DNA from 2 places in the Peribacillus sp. NPDC097895 genome. Region 1 is predicted to be linked to the other one. Evidence: riboswitches for the same ligand, from Rfam matches in the RefSeq annotation. Region 1 holds a riboswitch; the other holds the start of a gene.
The links. Region 1 has a riboswitch for S-adenosylmethionine ahead of ACQKMH_RS08965 (YezD family protein). Riboswitches for the same ligand answer to the same signal wherever they lie in the genome.
Positions count from the first base shown of each region.

Region 2: another riboswitch for S-adenosylmethionine. It lies ahead of ACQKMH_RS07710 (bifunctional homocysteine S-methyltransferase/methylenetetrahydrofolate reductase); the one in region 1 lies ahead of ACQKMH_RS08965 (YezD family protein).

Region 1 is NZ_JBNNSH010000001.1:1,863,784-1,871,186, forward strand. It holds gene ACQKMH_RS08940 (PLP-dependent aminotransferase family protein) at 1-2, opposite strand, end outside; gene pdxS (pyridoxal 5'-phosphate synthase lyase subunit PdxS) at 136-1,023, shown strand; gene pdxT (pyridoxal 5'-phosphate synthase glutaminase subunit PdxT) at 1,025-1,624, shown strand; gene ACQKMH_RS08955 (TetR/AcrR family transcriptional regulator) at 2,133-2,708, shown strand; gene ssuE (NADPH-dependent FMN reductase) at 2,948-3,484, shown strand; SAM riboswitch class I at 3,706-3,814, shown strand; gene ACQKMH_RS08965 (YezD family protein) at 3,984-4,127, shown strand; gene ACQKMH_RS08970 (phosphoadenylyl-sulfate reductase) at 4,315-5,019, shown strand; gene sat (sulfate adenylyltransferase) at 5,049-6,197, shown strand; gene cysC (adenylyl-sulfate kinase) at 6,239-6,838, shown strand; gene ACQKMH_RS08985 (nitrite/sulfite reductase) at 6,855-7,403, shown strand, end outside.
Region 2 is NZ_JBNNSH010000001.1:1,588,622-1,596,024, forward strand. It holds gene ACQKMH_RS07695 (DNA ligase D) at 1-916, opposite strand, end outside; gene ACQKMH_RS07700 (Ku protein) at 1,069-1,911, shown strand; gene ACQKMH_RS07705 (MOSC domain-containing protein) at 2,405-3,055, shown strand; SAM riboswitch class I at 3,169-3,267, shown strand; gene ACQKMH_RS07710 (bifunctional homocysteine S-methyltransferase/methylenetetrahydrofolate reductase) at 3,371-5,218, shown strand; gene metH (methionine synthase) at 5,211-7,403, shown strand, end outside.

The DNA of each region.
Region 1 (7,403 bases):
ATTTTGTTTCCACCTTTTTAGATAAAATATACTGAACCTATTAAATTTATTAAAACTGACACTTTCAATGCGGTCAACATTTTTTTATACTAAGCCTAACAAATCTAAAAAATGCAAATATTAGGGGGAAGAGAAATGGAAAAATTATTAGGAACTGAAACAGTAAAAAGAGGAATGGCACAAATGCAAAAAGGTGGCGTAATTATGGACGTCATTAATGCCGAACAAGCAAAAATCGCAGAAGCATCTGGTGCTGTTGCAGTTATGGCATTGGAAAGGGTACCTTCAGATATTCGTGCTGCTGGTGGAGTAGCAAGAATGGCAGATCCGCGAATTGTCGAGGAAGTAATGAATGCTGTTTCCATACCTGTCATGGCTAAAGCAAGAATTGGTCATATTGTAGAATCAAGGATCCTGGAATCAATGGGAGTGGATTATATCGATGAAAGTGAAGTGCTGACTCCTGCTGATGAAGAATACCATATTCTAAAAAGTGATTTCACAGTTCCTTTCGTTTGTGGTTGTCGTGATTTAGGTGAAGCTGCACGCCGTATTGGCGAAGGAGCATCGATGCTTCGTACAAAAGGAGAACCAGGAACAGGGAATATTGTGGAAGCTGTGCGTCATATGAGAAAGGTACAGTCACAAATTCGTAAAGTAAGTATCATGAGTGAAGATGAATTAATGACAGAAGCAAAAAATATTGGTGCCCCTTTTGAAATTTTAAGAGAAATCAAACGGACAGGTAAATTGCCGGTAGTTAACTTTGCAGCTGGCGGAATTGCCACTCCTGCAGATGCAGCACTGATGATGGAATTGGGAGCAGATGGCGTATTTGTCGGATCTGGTATTTTTAAATCGGATAATCCAGAAAAATTCGCATCGGCAATCGTTCAAGCGACTACATATTTCACTGATTATGAATTGATAGGCCGATTGTCTAAAGAGTTGGGCAGTGCAATGAAAGGAATTGATATTTCCAAACTAGCTCCAGCAGAACGGATGCAGGAACGTGGTTGGTAATATGATAACGATCGGTGTTTTGGGATTACAGGGTGCAGTTGAAGAACACTTGAACCAAATCAAAGCTGCTGGCGAACAAGCAATCATAGTAAAAAAACCAGAACAGTTGGAAGAAATCGATGGCTTAATCATTCCAGGCGGAGAAAGCACTACGATGAGAAAACTAATGGATCGATACGGATTTATGGAACCAATTAAAACTTTCTTCGAAGATAAAAAACCTATTTTCGGTACATGTGCGGGGATGGTATTGGCGGCCAATCACTTGACTGGTGATGAGGATGCCTATCTTGAACTAATGGACATTTCCGTGAAAAGGAACGGATTTGGACGTCAACGGGATAGTTTCGAGGCCGATCTTTCAATCGAAGGATTGGATGAACCATTTAAAGCTGTTTTCATCCGAGCGCCATTCGCGGAGGGTATTGGAGAAGATGTAGAAATATTGGCAGTATATGAAGAGAATGTTGTGGCTGCGAGACAAGAACATGTCCTTGTCAGTGCGTTTCATCCAGAATTAACAGGGGATGATCGTTTTATGCAACTTTTTATTCAAATGGTAAAGACATCTATAAATAAAGCTGAATTGAAAACCTGCTAAACATCATAAAGCTGTCCTATTATTAGGACAGCTTTTGTATGCTCCTATCCAAAAAGGGTACGATAAAAATAAATATATTGCTTGAATTTACCATTCGATAAATCTATACTAAATAAGTGAGTGGTCACTCACATATTTAGTATAGATCATTGAAGAGGACCATGTCGTTGTAGCATATATTAATGAAAAAATGGAGCGGGATACTCGTTTTAATCAAGGTTATAAAGAATGCAAGAGATATGCGCGGAATAATAATGTGCCCTGAAGCGATTGCAAAGTCTGTCTATCTTAAAAAACGGATATGATCAGTTGAAGCGTAGTCATGGTTGATGATGGCTATGCATCTTATACATGATTTTTTGGAAAAGAAAACATTTCATAGACACTCTTTTCTACAAATGGGATCTCTCAAAGATCAAAGGTAATAATGACCGTTAAGTACCATATAAGAATAATGAAAAAATGATGGGTGAAACGGATTTATCTTTTTAAAAGAAGGTTGATATTTTTGAAAAAAGGGCAGCAAACTAAAGAACGTATCATTAATGTAGCCCGGACTCTTTTTGCCACTAAAGGTTTTGATATGACCAGGACGAATGAAATTGCCTCTGCGTGCAATGTTTCCGAAGCTACTATTTACAAATATTTTGTTAGTAAAAAAGATTTACTTTTGGCTACAATTACACCTAATGAAAAAGAAGAGTCTGAAGAAGGGATCAGCCATCTATCTACAGATGATCTTATGGAGAATCACGTTTCCACAATGATAAAGAAAATTCTTGAAAATAAAGAACAGTTTTCAATATTATTCAGGGAAACACAACTCGATCAAGATATTTCAAAACAATATATTGAACAAATTTTTAAGCCGAATGCCAAGCATCTTGAAATACAGAGGAGAATAGATAACGGAGAGATACAATATATCTCTGATATCACCCTATTTAATGTTGGGATTATTTCTTTTACATTGGCATTATCAACTCATAATGAGATCCATCACCAGAAAAAGGAACCATATTTTAGTTCTGAACGAATCAATAGCATTGCTCAGCTTTTAGTTTATGGTATCCATGGAAAATAAAATCATACATAATGAAACGGTCATATTAAAGGCATGGGGATCATGCCACAAATATGACCGTTTTTTCGATTAGGTAGCAATCAAGCAAGCTGATGAACTGGTGAAATCCGTGCCAATATCAATAAACTGGAGTTTAAGATTTGACATATATTTTTCAGACTATTACGATAAATGCATGCTTCATGAAAAGCTATTTAGAGAATTCTTATCAGGAAATCATGCAAAATAGGGGGATAAATATGAGCGATATCGTAATTTTATCAGGAAGCCCAGCGATTCCATCAAGAACGGACATTTCACTGAAACATATTCAATCATTGGTTGAAAAAGAAGGGTTTACCACGGCATATTTCTCAATTACGGATTTTTCAGCAGATGATTTATTCCAAGGGCGATATAATAGCGAAGATATTTTAAAGCTTTCCGAAAAAATTTCAGGAGCTAGAGGAATTATTATTGGTTCACCGGTATATAAAGCTTCTTACACAGGTGTGTTGAAAGCCTTGATTGATTTGCTGCCTGAAGGAGCTTTTAAGGGAAAGCCTGTGCTGCCAATTATGATTGGTGGAAGTAACAGGCATCTATTGGCAATTGACTATGCACTTAAACCATTAATTTCTATATTAAAAGGTGAGCCGTTGCAGGGCATCTATTTTGTAGATAAGGAAATTGATAAACAGGATCCGGAAAGTCCTATTAAGGATATGAATTTAGTTGATCGCGTTCAGAGTCAGGTTCAAGAATTTGTAGAAGCGATTCAGATAAGGAATATTTGAGTGTTTATACTTTAAATGATTGCCAGAATTGTAAAATAGACTCATTTTTTTGGAGGATTTCTCTAAAAAAATGAGTCTATTTTCATATGAAAAAGAACATATAATTACACGTGGAATAGTGTGTATAATAATAACAGTTCATCCATTTTATAAATCCAAGTTACTTTATAAGAAAACTCCATTGACAAGGAATAAATTTATGTTAATATTTAAAATAATAAAACTTATCCAGAGCGACGGAGGGAATTGGCCCTTTGAAGTCCAGCAACCTGCATGATGGATGCAAGGTGCTACATCCAACAAAATGTTGATCATTTTGGAAGATAAGGTAAAGAATATTTACCTAGGAATCTTTCCATCATGGAAAGATTTTTGTTTTTGAAAAAATCATTGGTAAACCATAACAATGTAAGGTTGTTTGGAATTATATAAATTTAAGAATTCAATTAATCAGCGGTGAAATAAATGATTCGCGGATTTTCTTAAAGGAGGAACAGGTTTGGAAAAAGAGAATCAGCTTGAAGAAATATTTGAACGACTTCAAGAAATGCTTCATTCAATGAAATATGGGTCCATCACACTAATTGTCCAGGATGGTAAAATCATTCAAATGGAAAGAAATGAAAAGCTGAGAATTAAATAAGGTATCTGCTGACTAGAAAAACTAGAGGCGTGTTTAACTAATATATAGAGAGTATTGGTTAAATTCGTCTCTTTTTCCTAGAGTCATATAAACTTGAGAAGATTACAGCGGATATTGATCACCAGTTACTCTAACCAGTGAAACATACTGCAAGTTTTTAGAGGGGGCAATAAAGTTGGCTGCATTAATAAACTATGAAAATTTCAACACTGAAGTTTTACCTGCTTTTCCTGAGGATAGTGAGACAAAAGGGGCTTTGGAAGTTCTGCAATGGGCAAATGAACAATATGGCAATAAACTCATATATGCATGTAGCTTTGGAATTGAAGGAATAGTCCTTACGGATTTATTGGCAAAGGTCAATCCTTCGGCCAAGATTGTTTTCCTGGATACCGATGTTCATTTTGAGGAAACTTACCAATTGATCGACCAAGTGAAAAAGCGATATCCAAAGCTTTCCATAGAGATGAAGAAACCTGCATTGACGCTTGAGGAACAAGCAGCGGAATTTGGAGATGAATTATGGCTGAATGATTCCAACAAGTGTTGCAATATCCGTAAAATCATTCCGCTTACCGATGTGCTATCAACGGCGACAGCTTGGCTTTCAGGACTGAGGCGGGAGCAATCAGAAACAAGGGCTCTTACCGAGTATGTCAATAAAGATAATAAATTCAAGTCAGTTAAGATATGTCCACTCATTCATTGGACATGGAAAGATGTTTGGCGTTATGCGCACAAAAATGGACTTCCATATAATATCCTACATGATAATGGATATCCGAGCATTGGCTGTAAAACGTGTACGGCACCAGCCATCAGTGCAGAGGACTTACGCTCAGGCCGTTGGCAAGGGGCTCAAAAAACAGAATGCGGATTACATTTATCTTAAATAAATAGAAACCATAGGGGGAAATTAGCATGACAACCAGTTTACCGCACGGAGGAACATTAATTGATCTTTGGGAACCAAAATATGATTTTAGTAAAATAACAAATTCAATCGAAATTGATGAAATTGCTTTAAGTGATCTTGAATTGATAGGCACTGGTGCCTACAGTCCGATTAAAGGATTTTTCACAAAAAGTGACTATGAGGCAGTTGTCAAGGATATGAGGCTTAGCAGCGGTCATGTATGGAGCATACCGATTACACTGCCGTTAACCGAAGAATCTGCAAAAACAATCACTATCGGAGAAGAAGTAAAGTTGAATCATGAAGGTGAAACGTACGGAGTTCTCCTTGTTTCCGATATTTTCACTCCTGATAAACAATTGGAAGCAACTTTAGTATATCAAACGGATGATGAGAAGCATCCAGGTGTGAAAAATTTATATAACCGCGGAAATGTATATGTTGGTGGAGAAATAAAATTAGTTAAGAGAATCGAGCGTCCGTTATTTCAAGATCATTATTTGGATCCTGTTGAGACAAGGAAAGCTTTTGCAGAAAAAGGATGGGAAACGGTTGTTGGATTCCAAACGAGGAACCCTGTTCACCGTGCACATGAATATATACAAAAGACAGCACTGGAGATTGTCGACGGTTTATTCTTGAATCCTCTTGTAGGTGCCACAAAATCCGATGATATTCCAGCAGATGTACGAATGGAGAGCTATAAAGTTCTGCTTGAAAAATATTATCCTAAGGATCGCGTCTCCCTTGCCGTTTTCCCTGCTGCAATGCGTTATGCAGGACCGAGGGAAGCCATTTTCCATGCGATGGTCCGTAAAAATTATGGTTGCACCCATTTTATTGTCGGACGTGATCATGCAGGTGTGGGCGATTATTATGGCACATATGATGCTCAAAAAATCTTTGGGAATTTTAACGCTGATGAGTTAGGGATCACGCTATTATTCTTTGAACATAGTTTTTATTGTAAAGCATGTGGCAATATGGCTTCTGCTAAAACTTGTCCGCATGGTAAGGAAGACCATGTCATCCTCTCCGGTACGAAGGTTAGGGAAATGTTACGTAATGGTGAAATTCCTCCAGCTACCTTTAGTCGTAAAGAAGTCATCGAGGTGTTGATCAAAGGTCTAAAGAAGAATGAAGTTTTTAACTAAATAGTTTCAAATTGAAGGAATGAAGTAAGAGGGGGATAATAATGAATAAAAATACTAACGTAACTTGGCATGAATCGTCATTGACCAAGGAACTTCGCCGAAAACAGAACGGTCATGAGAGTACTGTTCTATGGTTCACAGGACTGTCTGGGTCAGGGAAATCAACGATTGCGAATGCAGTGGCTAAGGAGTTATATAACCGGAATATTAGAAGTTATGTTTTGGATGGGGATAATATCCGTCATGGTTTAAATAAAGATTTGGGTTTTTCTGAAGAGGATCGAACAGAAAACATTAGGCGGATCGGTGAGGTTTCCAAGTTATTCGTGGATAGTGGACAGTTCGTATTAACCGCTTTTATATCACCTTTTCGGGCAGATCGCCAGATTGTGCGTGATTTACTTGAAGACGGGGAGTTTATTGAAGTATACATAAAGTGTCCAATCGAAGAGTGTGAAGTGCGGGATCCAAAAGGTCTTTATGACAAGGCGCGTAAGGGAATCATTAAAGATTTTACCGGTATCGATTCTCCATACGAAGTACCTGAACAGCCAGAAATCATTTTAGAATCCGACCAATACAGTATTGAAGAGTGTGTTGAACAGGTAATCGGTTATTTGACATCAAAGAAAGCGATTTAATCAAGGAGGAAATGTAATGGTTTACGAGAAATTTTGGTCGGAAAATCCACTAATCGCTAAAAATAAAACGGAAATCTGGAAATTGGAAAAAGACGGATTGAAGATATTTGATGATATTCCACATTACGCTGAAAATGGTTTTGAATCCATCCCTAAAGAGAATTGGGATATGTTCAAGTGGGCAGGTCTATACTTGCAACGGCCAAAAGAAGCCGGTTATTGGATGATGCGTGTCGTTATTCCCGGAGGTATCCTGACATATGATCAACAGATAACTCTAGCTAACATCGCTAAAGATTATGGGAGGGATGTATATGACATTACAACCCGTCAAGCCATTCAATTCCACTGGTTGACCATCGAACAAGTCCCGGATATCTTGAATCGTTTGGAAAAGGTTGGAATGACTACGGCCGGTGCATGTGGTGATATCACACGTAATATAATCGGGAATGCATTAGCTGGTCTCGATCCTGACGAACTTTTTGATACACGCGATGTACTATATGATGTATTTGAGTATTTCCGCCTTAACGAAGACTATTCAAACCTTCCAAGGAAATAT
Region 2 (7,403 bases), 280 kb from region 1:
ATTCAGTGGGAGACATGTGTAATAGCCAATTTGAAAACTGAGGTTCACGCAATTCATTTTCCTCATATACGTGTAAAAATTGTACCTCGATGCAAATGGATGGATGGATATAAAAAAATTTTGCGTCTTCATCTGTAGCATTTTGCTTGATCAGTTCATACAAGATCTTTTTATCTTTTGCACTCATTCCATTTTTGACGCTTCCGATTTTCGTTACCACACCTTCCTTGAACACTGCGAGGGAAACGTAACCATTTTCTTTATGCAATGCTGTGATGAAACAGGAGACAGTCTTCCAATTTTTCACCTTGATCCAGGAAGTGGAACGCTTTCCTTCTTGCCAAGTACCCCGGATTTCCTTGGCTACAACCCCCTCACCATCTAATAAGGTGACTGCATTTAATGCCTTATCCAAAACGTCGAAACTTTCAATTAATTGGATCAAAGCTTCAGAGGTGGGGTCAGGAGGCATAGGAAACCCAAGTTTTTTACCCAGATTCAACATGAATCCCCTTCGTTCTTCCATGGATTTAGTCGTTATGTCCATTCCTTTGATACGTAGCAGGTCAAACGCTATAAAACGGCATGGGGAAAAATGAGCTTTTTCGGAAATCAATGATTGTTTCCGAAGGCGACCACGCCACTGTATTTGAAAGAAGTCTGCTTTTGCTTGATTGGTTAGCCAGACCAATTCTCCATCGAACTGCAGCGGGAGATAATCTTCTATGTCCAGGCGTTTAATGAAATCAATGATTTCCGGGAAGAGGGGAGACAATTCCTTTTCGTTTCGACTTGAGATGCTAATCGTATCAAAGTCAATCGTTAAAATGGCCCTAAAACCGTCATATTTGACTTCATAACGCCAATCCTTGGAATTAGGGGCTTCGGTGTAATAGGTTGGCAGCATCGGTTTCATTTTGGGTAAATACCTCCGAAAAAAGTGATTAACATTATTTTGCCAAAAAAACGAAGTGTTAGAGTTGCCAAATGTTTTTTCGGTTTTTTTTTAATAAGGGGGAATAATAACAATTGTTCCTTCATTTAAAAATAAGTTATGAGGTGACGAATATGCATACGATGTGGAAGGGAAGCATATCATTCGGTTTGGTGAACATTCCGATTAAACTTCATGCTGCAACGGAAGATAAGGATATTTCTTTAAGGACGTTGCATAAGGAGTGTAATTCACCGATTAAATACGAAAAAGTATGTCCGGTCTGTCAAAAAGAAGTGGGGAAGGACGATATAGTCCGCGCTTATGAATACACAAAGGGAAAGTTTGTTGTATTGGAAGACAGTGAAATGGAACAGTTAAAAAAACAAAATGAAGAAAAAGCCGTGGAAATCGTGGATTTCGTAAAAATAGAAGAAATAGATCCCATTTATTTTAACCGAAGCTATTACATGTCCCCGAATGATGGAGGGATAAAAGCTTACTCCCTTTTGCGACAGGCCCTCAAGGAATCAAAGAAGGTGGGATTAGCGAAAATCATCATCCGCTCAAAGGAACAAATGGCGGTCATTCGAGTTGTTGATAATACTTTAGTGATGGAAACGATTCATTATCCGGATGAAGTCCGCTCCACAGCGGATGTTCCGAATATCCCTGCCACTGATTCCATAGTTGAAAAAGAAATCGAGACGGCCGTTTTATTGATAGATCAATTAACGTCTACTTTCGATCCGACAAAATACACCGATGATTATCGAACAGCGTTACTTGAATTGATTGAATCAAAGAAAACGGGACAGAAGACAATCACAACCAAAACAAAAGAACCTGTTTCCAGCAATGTAACCGATTTAATGGAGGCTTTACAGGCATCCATTGATCGAACGAAACATGAAGAACCGGTAAAGAAAAAGACGGCACGGAGGAAAGCGGCACCGAAGAAAAAGAAACAAGCCTAAACAAGAAGCTGAGCGGAAGCTTGAATCGCTCGGCTTCTTGTCGGGAATGGGCATGTATGAAAGAATGGATTGCTGAAAATACATATGTAAAGCATGTACAAATAGAAAAGCGGTATAGGATGCGGATAATGAACGAAATAAAGAGAAGAAATTGGTGGTTGAGAAAGAAGGCAAAAAAAATTCGCTCCCTAAAGAGCGACAATGAGGAATTCAATCGTGAAAATCAACATATAGGCGAACAGTTGTAGTTTTCGACTATATATTGTGTTCATATTCTATCATATTTAATTCTGAAATAGCAACAAAATTACAATAACTAACCTATGTTTTTTTCTGGTAATCAATGATATTAGGCCAATTTAATGGTTGAAGGGGGGCTTTTGCATTTTCTGATCTGGTAGATTCTTTCAAATCACTATAGAATAAAATGGATTTTTAGTATAATTTATTCATATTGGGATGATATAAATTCAATAGGATTGGAAGAGGCAAAATGGAAAATGGTAAAATCGTATCACTTCATGCAGGAAAGCCAAAACAGGAAAAATTTTCGAATGTTGATATCTTTTCAGCCATGGATAAACAAGCACAGGATAAAGTGACAGTGACTAAATTAGGCATAATTGGCGATGGGGTTGGTAATGTAAAGTTCCATGGAGGCACTGATCGGGCTTTGTGTTTTTACCCCGTTGAACATTATTCATTATGGAATGAAAAATTCGCTAAAAGGCTGGATATCCCTGCATTCGGTGAAAATTTAACTGTAGCGGGGATGAAGGAAGAGACAACATTTATCGGTGATATATATCAAATAGGTGAAGTAATTGTTCAAATTAATCAAGGGAGGATTCCTTGCTCGACGATTTCCCACTTTAACCAGGAACCTAAGTTTTTGGAATTCGTCTTTAAAACTGGTTACACTGGTTACTTTGCAAAAGTCATTCAAGAAGGAACGATAAAGAAACAAAATGAAATCGTGCTATTAGATCGTTTGCAAGAAAAAATCTCCGTTCATTATGCTACAGAGGTGATCCTTCATAATCGGGATGGGCTGGATGGGGCTTACACGTTGCTTACTCTAGATTCGCTTGCGGAAGACTGGAAACAGAGGGTAGAAAAGAGGGTTCAAGCTGCAAAGGATTGAATGATTTTTGGAAAAAGTAAAAAAAATGATGATTAAGGTATTGAAATTGACAGATTATTGATGTAAATTAAATATAAATTAATTTTGAAATCTTGTGACAATTATATAAATGGATCTTATCGAGAGAGGTGGAGGGACTGGCCCGAAGAAACCTCAGCAACCAGCCTAGGCAAAGGTGCTAAATCCAGCAAGCAGAGCTTGATAGATGAGGAGAATGTTTCAAAAAACCTTCTTCTTTGAGAAGGTTTTTTTTCTTTTCTCTCATACTCATAAAAAACGACAAAAACAGGATTGTTTTTGAGAGAGGGTGTAATGATGAATTTTCGTAAAGAATTAAAAGAAAGAATGTTAGTTGGCGAAGGGGCAATTGGAACCTTATTGTACTCTTATGGTATCGATCAATGTTATGAGGAATTAAATTGCACGAATCCACATCAAATAGAATCCATCCATCGCGCCTATTTAGAAGCAGGCGCAGATATCCTTCAATCGAATACATATGGAGCCAATTTCAACAAATTGAAACGGCATGGACTTGAAGATGAAGTAAGCAGGATCAATCGCCAGGGAGTCATCCTGGCTAGAAAAGCGGCAAAAGGCAAGGCATATGTCTTCGGTACGATAGGGGCGCAGCGGAGTATACGGAAATCGGATTTAAGCATGGAAGAAATTAAGCGAGGTTTTCGTGAACAGCTATACAGTCTGCTGATGGAAGATCCGGATGGAATTCTCCTTGAAACATTTTATGACCTGGAAGAACTGGAAACCGTGCTGCAAATCGTTAAAAAAGAAACGGAACTGCCAATCATCGCAAATGTTTCAATGCATGAACTGGGTAACCTACAAAATGGAATCCATTTAAATGAAGCATTTCAAAGACTGGAGCAATTGGGTGCCGATGTTGTTGGAGTGAATTGCCGTCTCGGTCCACATCATATGATTCGTGCCTTAGAAGAAGTGAATTTGCCAAAGCAAGCCTCGATTGCCATTTATCCTAATGCCAGTCTCCCGGATTATGTGGATGGAAGACTTGTCTATAAAGCAGTGCCGGAATATTTCGGTTCAAGTGCCCTGGAACTTCGAGAGCAAGGAGCAACGATCATAGGAGGGTGCTGTGGAACGACTCCTCTACACATTCAAGCTGTAAAGAATGCGATTGAAAGTCTGGTCCCAGTGAAAGAGAAAATTACGAAATCCCGTGAGATAGAAATAATTGAAGTGAATGATAGGGAATTGGAACTCCCTCTGTACGAAAAAGCCAAAACGGAAAGAACAATTCTTGTAGAACTTGATCCTCCGAAAAAGTTGGGAATAGAAAGTTTCATGACTGGTGCGGAAGTTTTGAAAAATGCAGGGGTCGATTCGATTACTTTAGCGGATAATTCACTTGCTTCACCAAGGATATCGAATGATGCACTTGCTAATTTACTGAAGAATCAATTGAATATAACGCCAATGGTGCATATAACATGCCGTGACCGGAATTTAATTGGCCTGCAGTCACATTTAATGGGCCTGCAGACGGTGGGGCTGAACGAGTTATTGATCATCACCGGAGATCCCTCTAAAATAGGGGACTTCCCTGGTGCCACTTCCGTTTATGATTTATCGTCGTTTGACTTGATAAGCATGGTCAAACAATTTAATGAAGGTGTCTCCTATTCCGGCCAAAGTTTGGGGCAACGGTCAAATTTTAAAATTGCCGCAGCATTTAATCCCAATGTGAAATATTTGGATAAAGCCGTACAGCGGATGGAAAAGAAGATTGCCTGTGGAGCTCAATCCTTTTTGACACAGCCAATTTATTCAGTTGAACAGATCGAAGAAGTATATGAAGCGACAAAACATTTAGAAACACCAATATTCGTTGGAATCATGCCCTTGACAAGCACACGAAATGCCGAATTCATCCATAACGAAATCCCGGGTATCAAATTGCCTGATAATGTTAGAAGGGCTATGGCTTTAGCAGGGAATGACCCAGTAAAGTCAAGAATTGAAGGCGTAAATATCGCGAGAGAGCTAGTGGACGCAGCAAGAGAGAAATTCAAGGGCATTTATTTAATCACACCTTTCCTCCGCTACGAAATGACGGCGGAACTTACGAAATATATTAGAGAAGTCGATAGTAAACAGACATCAGGGGTGGCAATACATGAATAAAAAAGCGATTCAAGAGCAATTGGATTCTAAGATTCTTCTTCTTGATGGAGCCATGGGAACAATGCTTCAGGCGGAGAATTTAACAGCAGAGGATTTTGGCGGGGAACAGTTCGAGGGCTGCAATGAGTACCTATCATTGACGCAACCGGAAATCATTCAATCCATCCATGAAAAGTATTTAGCAGCAGGTGCTGATATCATTGAAACAAATACCTTCGGAGCCACAAGCATCGTACTTGACGAATACCAAATAAGCACGATTGCTTACAAGCTTAATAAAATTTCAGCAGAGCTAGCCGTTAAAGCTTGTGAAAAGTATTCAAATGATGAATGGCCGAGATATGTAGCTGGCTCGATGGGTCCCACTACAAAAACGCTTTCCGTAACAGGTGGAACGACTTTCGATATTTTAACCGAGTCTTATGAAGAACAGGCACTCGGCCTATTGGATGGCGGAGTAGACTTGCTATTGGTGGAAACCTGTCAGGATATGCTAAATGTCAAGGCTGCCTTTTCCGGAATCAAAGCAGCTTTTGCTAAAACCGGAAAAGATGTGCCTGTCATCATATCAGGTACGATCGAACCGATGGGCACGACACTTGCTGGCCAATCGATAGAAGCTTTCTATTTATCTGTTGAACATATGAAACCAGTGGCAGTCGGACTGAATTGTGCAACAGGCCCGGAATTCATGATAGACCACATTCGTACGCTTGCAGATATAGCAAACAGCGCCATCAGTTGTTATCCGAATGCAGGACTCCCTGATGAAGAAGGTCACTATCATGAGTCACCGACTTCCCTTGCAGAGAAAATGAAGCAATTTGCTGAAAAGGGTTGGGTCAATATCATTGGGGGATGTTGTGGTACGACTCCTGAGCATATTAAGGAACTATCCAGGGTCCTTGAGGGCATCCAGCCCCGTACAATAACGGAATCTGCCCATGGCCATGCCGTATCAGGCATAGAGCCGCTCATTTATGATGATTCTATGCGTCCTTTATTTGTAGGTGAGAGAACGAATGTTATCGGATCTCGAAAGTTCAAAGAGCTAATTCGTGGGAAGCATTACGAGCCAGCTGCGGAAATAGCGCGTGCCCAGGTGAAAAAAGGCGCCCATGTCATTGATATTTGCCTTGCTGATCCTGATGGGGATGAGCTTGGCGATATGAAGGAGTTCGTAGAAGAGGTCGTCAAAAAAGTCAAAGTCCCATTGGTCATCGATACTACTGATGAAGCCGTACTTGAACAAGCGTTAAAACATTCACAAGGAAAATCCATCATAAATTCCATTAACCTTGAAGATGGTGAAGAACGCTTTGAAAAAATTGTACCATTCGTCCATCAATATGGTGCTGCCGTCGTGGTAGGGACGATTGACGAAATTGGGATGGCCGTCGATGCCGAACGGAAAATCGAAGTGGCTACACGGTCTGTGGACTTACTTGTTAATAAGTATGGAATAAACAAAAGTGACATCATTTTTGATCCACTGGTTTTTCCTGTTGGTACGGGAGATGAACAGTATATCGGATCTGCGTTAGAGACAGTGAAAGGAATTAAGGCTATCAAAGAAAAGTTTCCGGAATGCTTAACGATACTTGGCATTTCGAATGTTTCTTTCGGTCTGCCAGCAAGGGGAAGGGAAATTCTAAATGCCGTTTTCCTCTACCATTGTACAAAAGCCGGTCTCGATTATGCGATCGTGAATACAGAAAAACTTGAACGTTTCGCTCTAATACCTGAAGAGGAAGTGAAATTGGCTGAAGCACTCCTGTTTGATACATCTACAGAAACTTTAGCTATCTTTACTGAGTTTTATCGTGGAAAAAAAGCGGAGAAGAAGGACAATGGTGTCATTCTGCCATTGGACGAACGTTTAGGTAATTATATTATCGAAGGAACGAAAGAAGGATTAATTGAGGATTTAAATAAGGCCATTGAGCGCGGTGATACCCCATTGGAAATCATCAATGGACCATTGATGGATGGAATGAGTGAAGTGGGACGGTTATTTAATGACAATCAACTTATAGTTGCAGAAGTACTTCAAAGTGCAGAGGCAATGAAGGCGGCAGTATCTCACCTTGAGCCACTCATGGAAAACTCTGAAGATAGTGCTAAGAAAGGAAAAATCCTTTTAGCGACAGTCAAGGGAGACGTACATGACATCGGCAAAAACCTG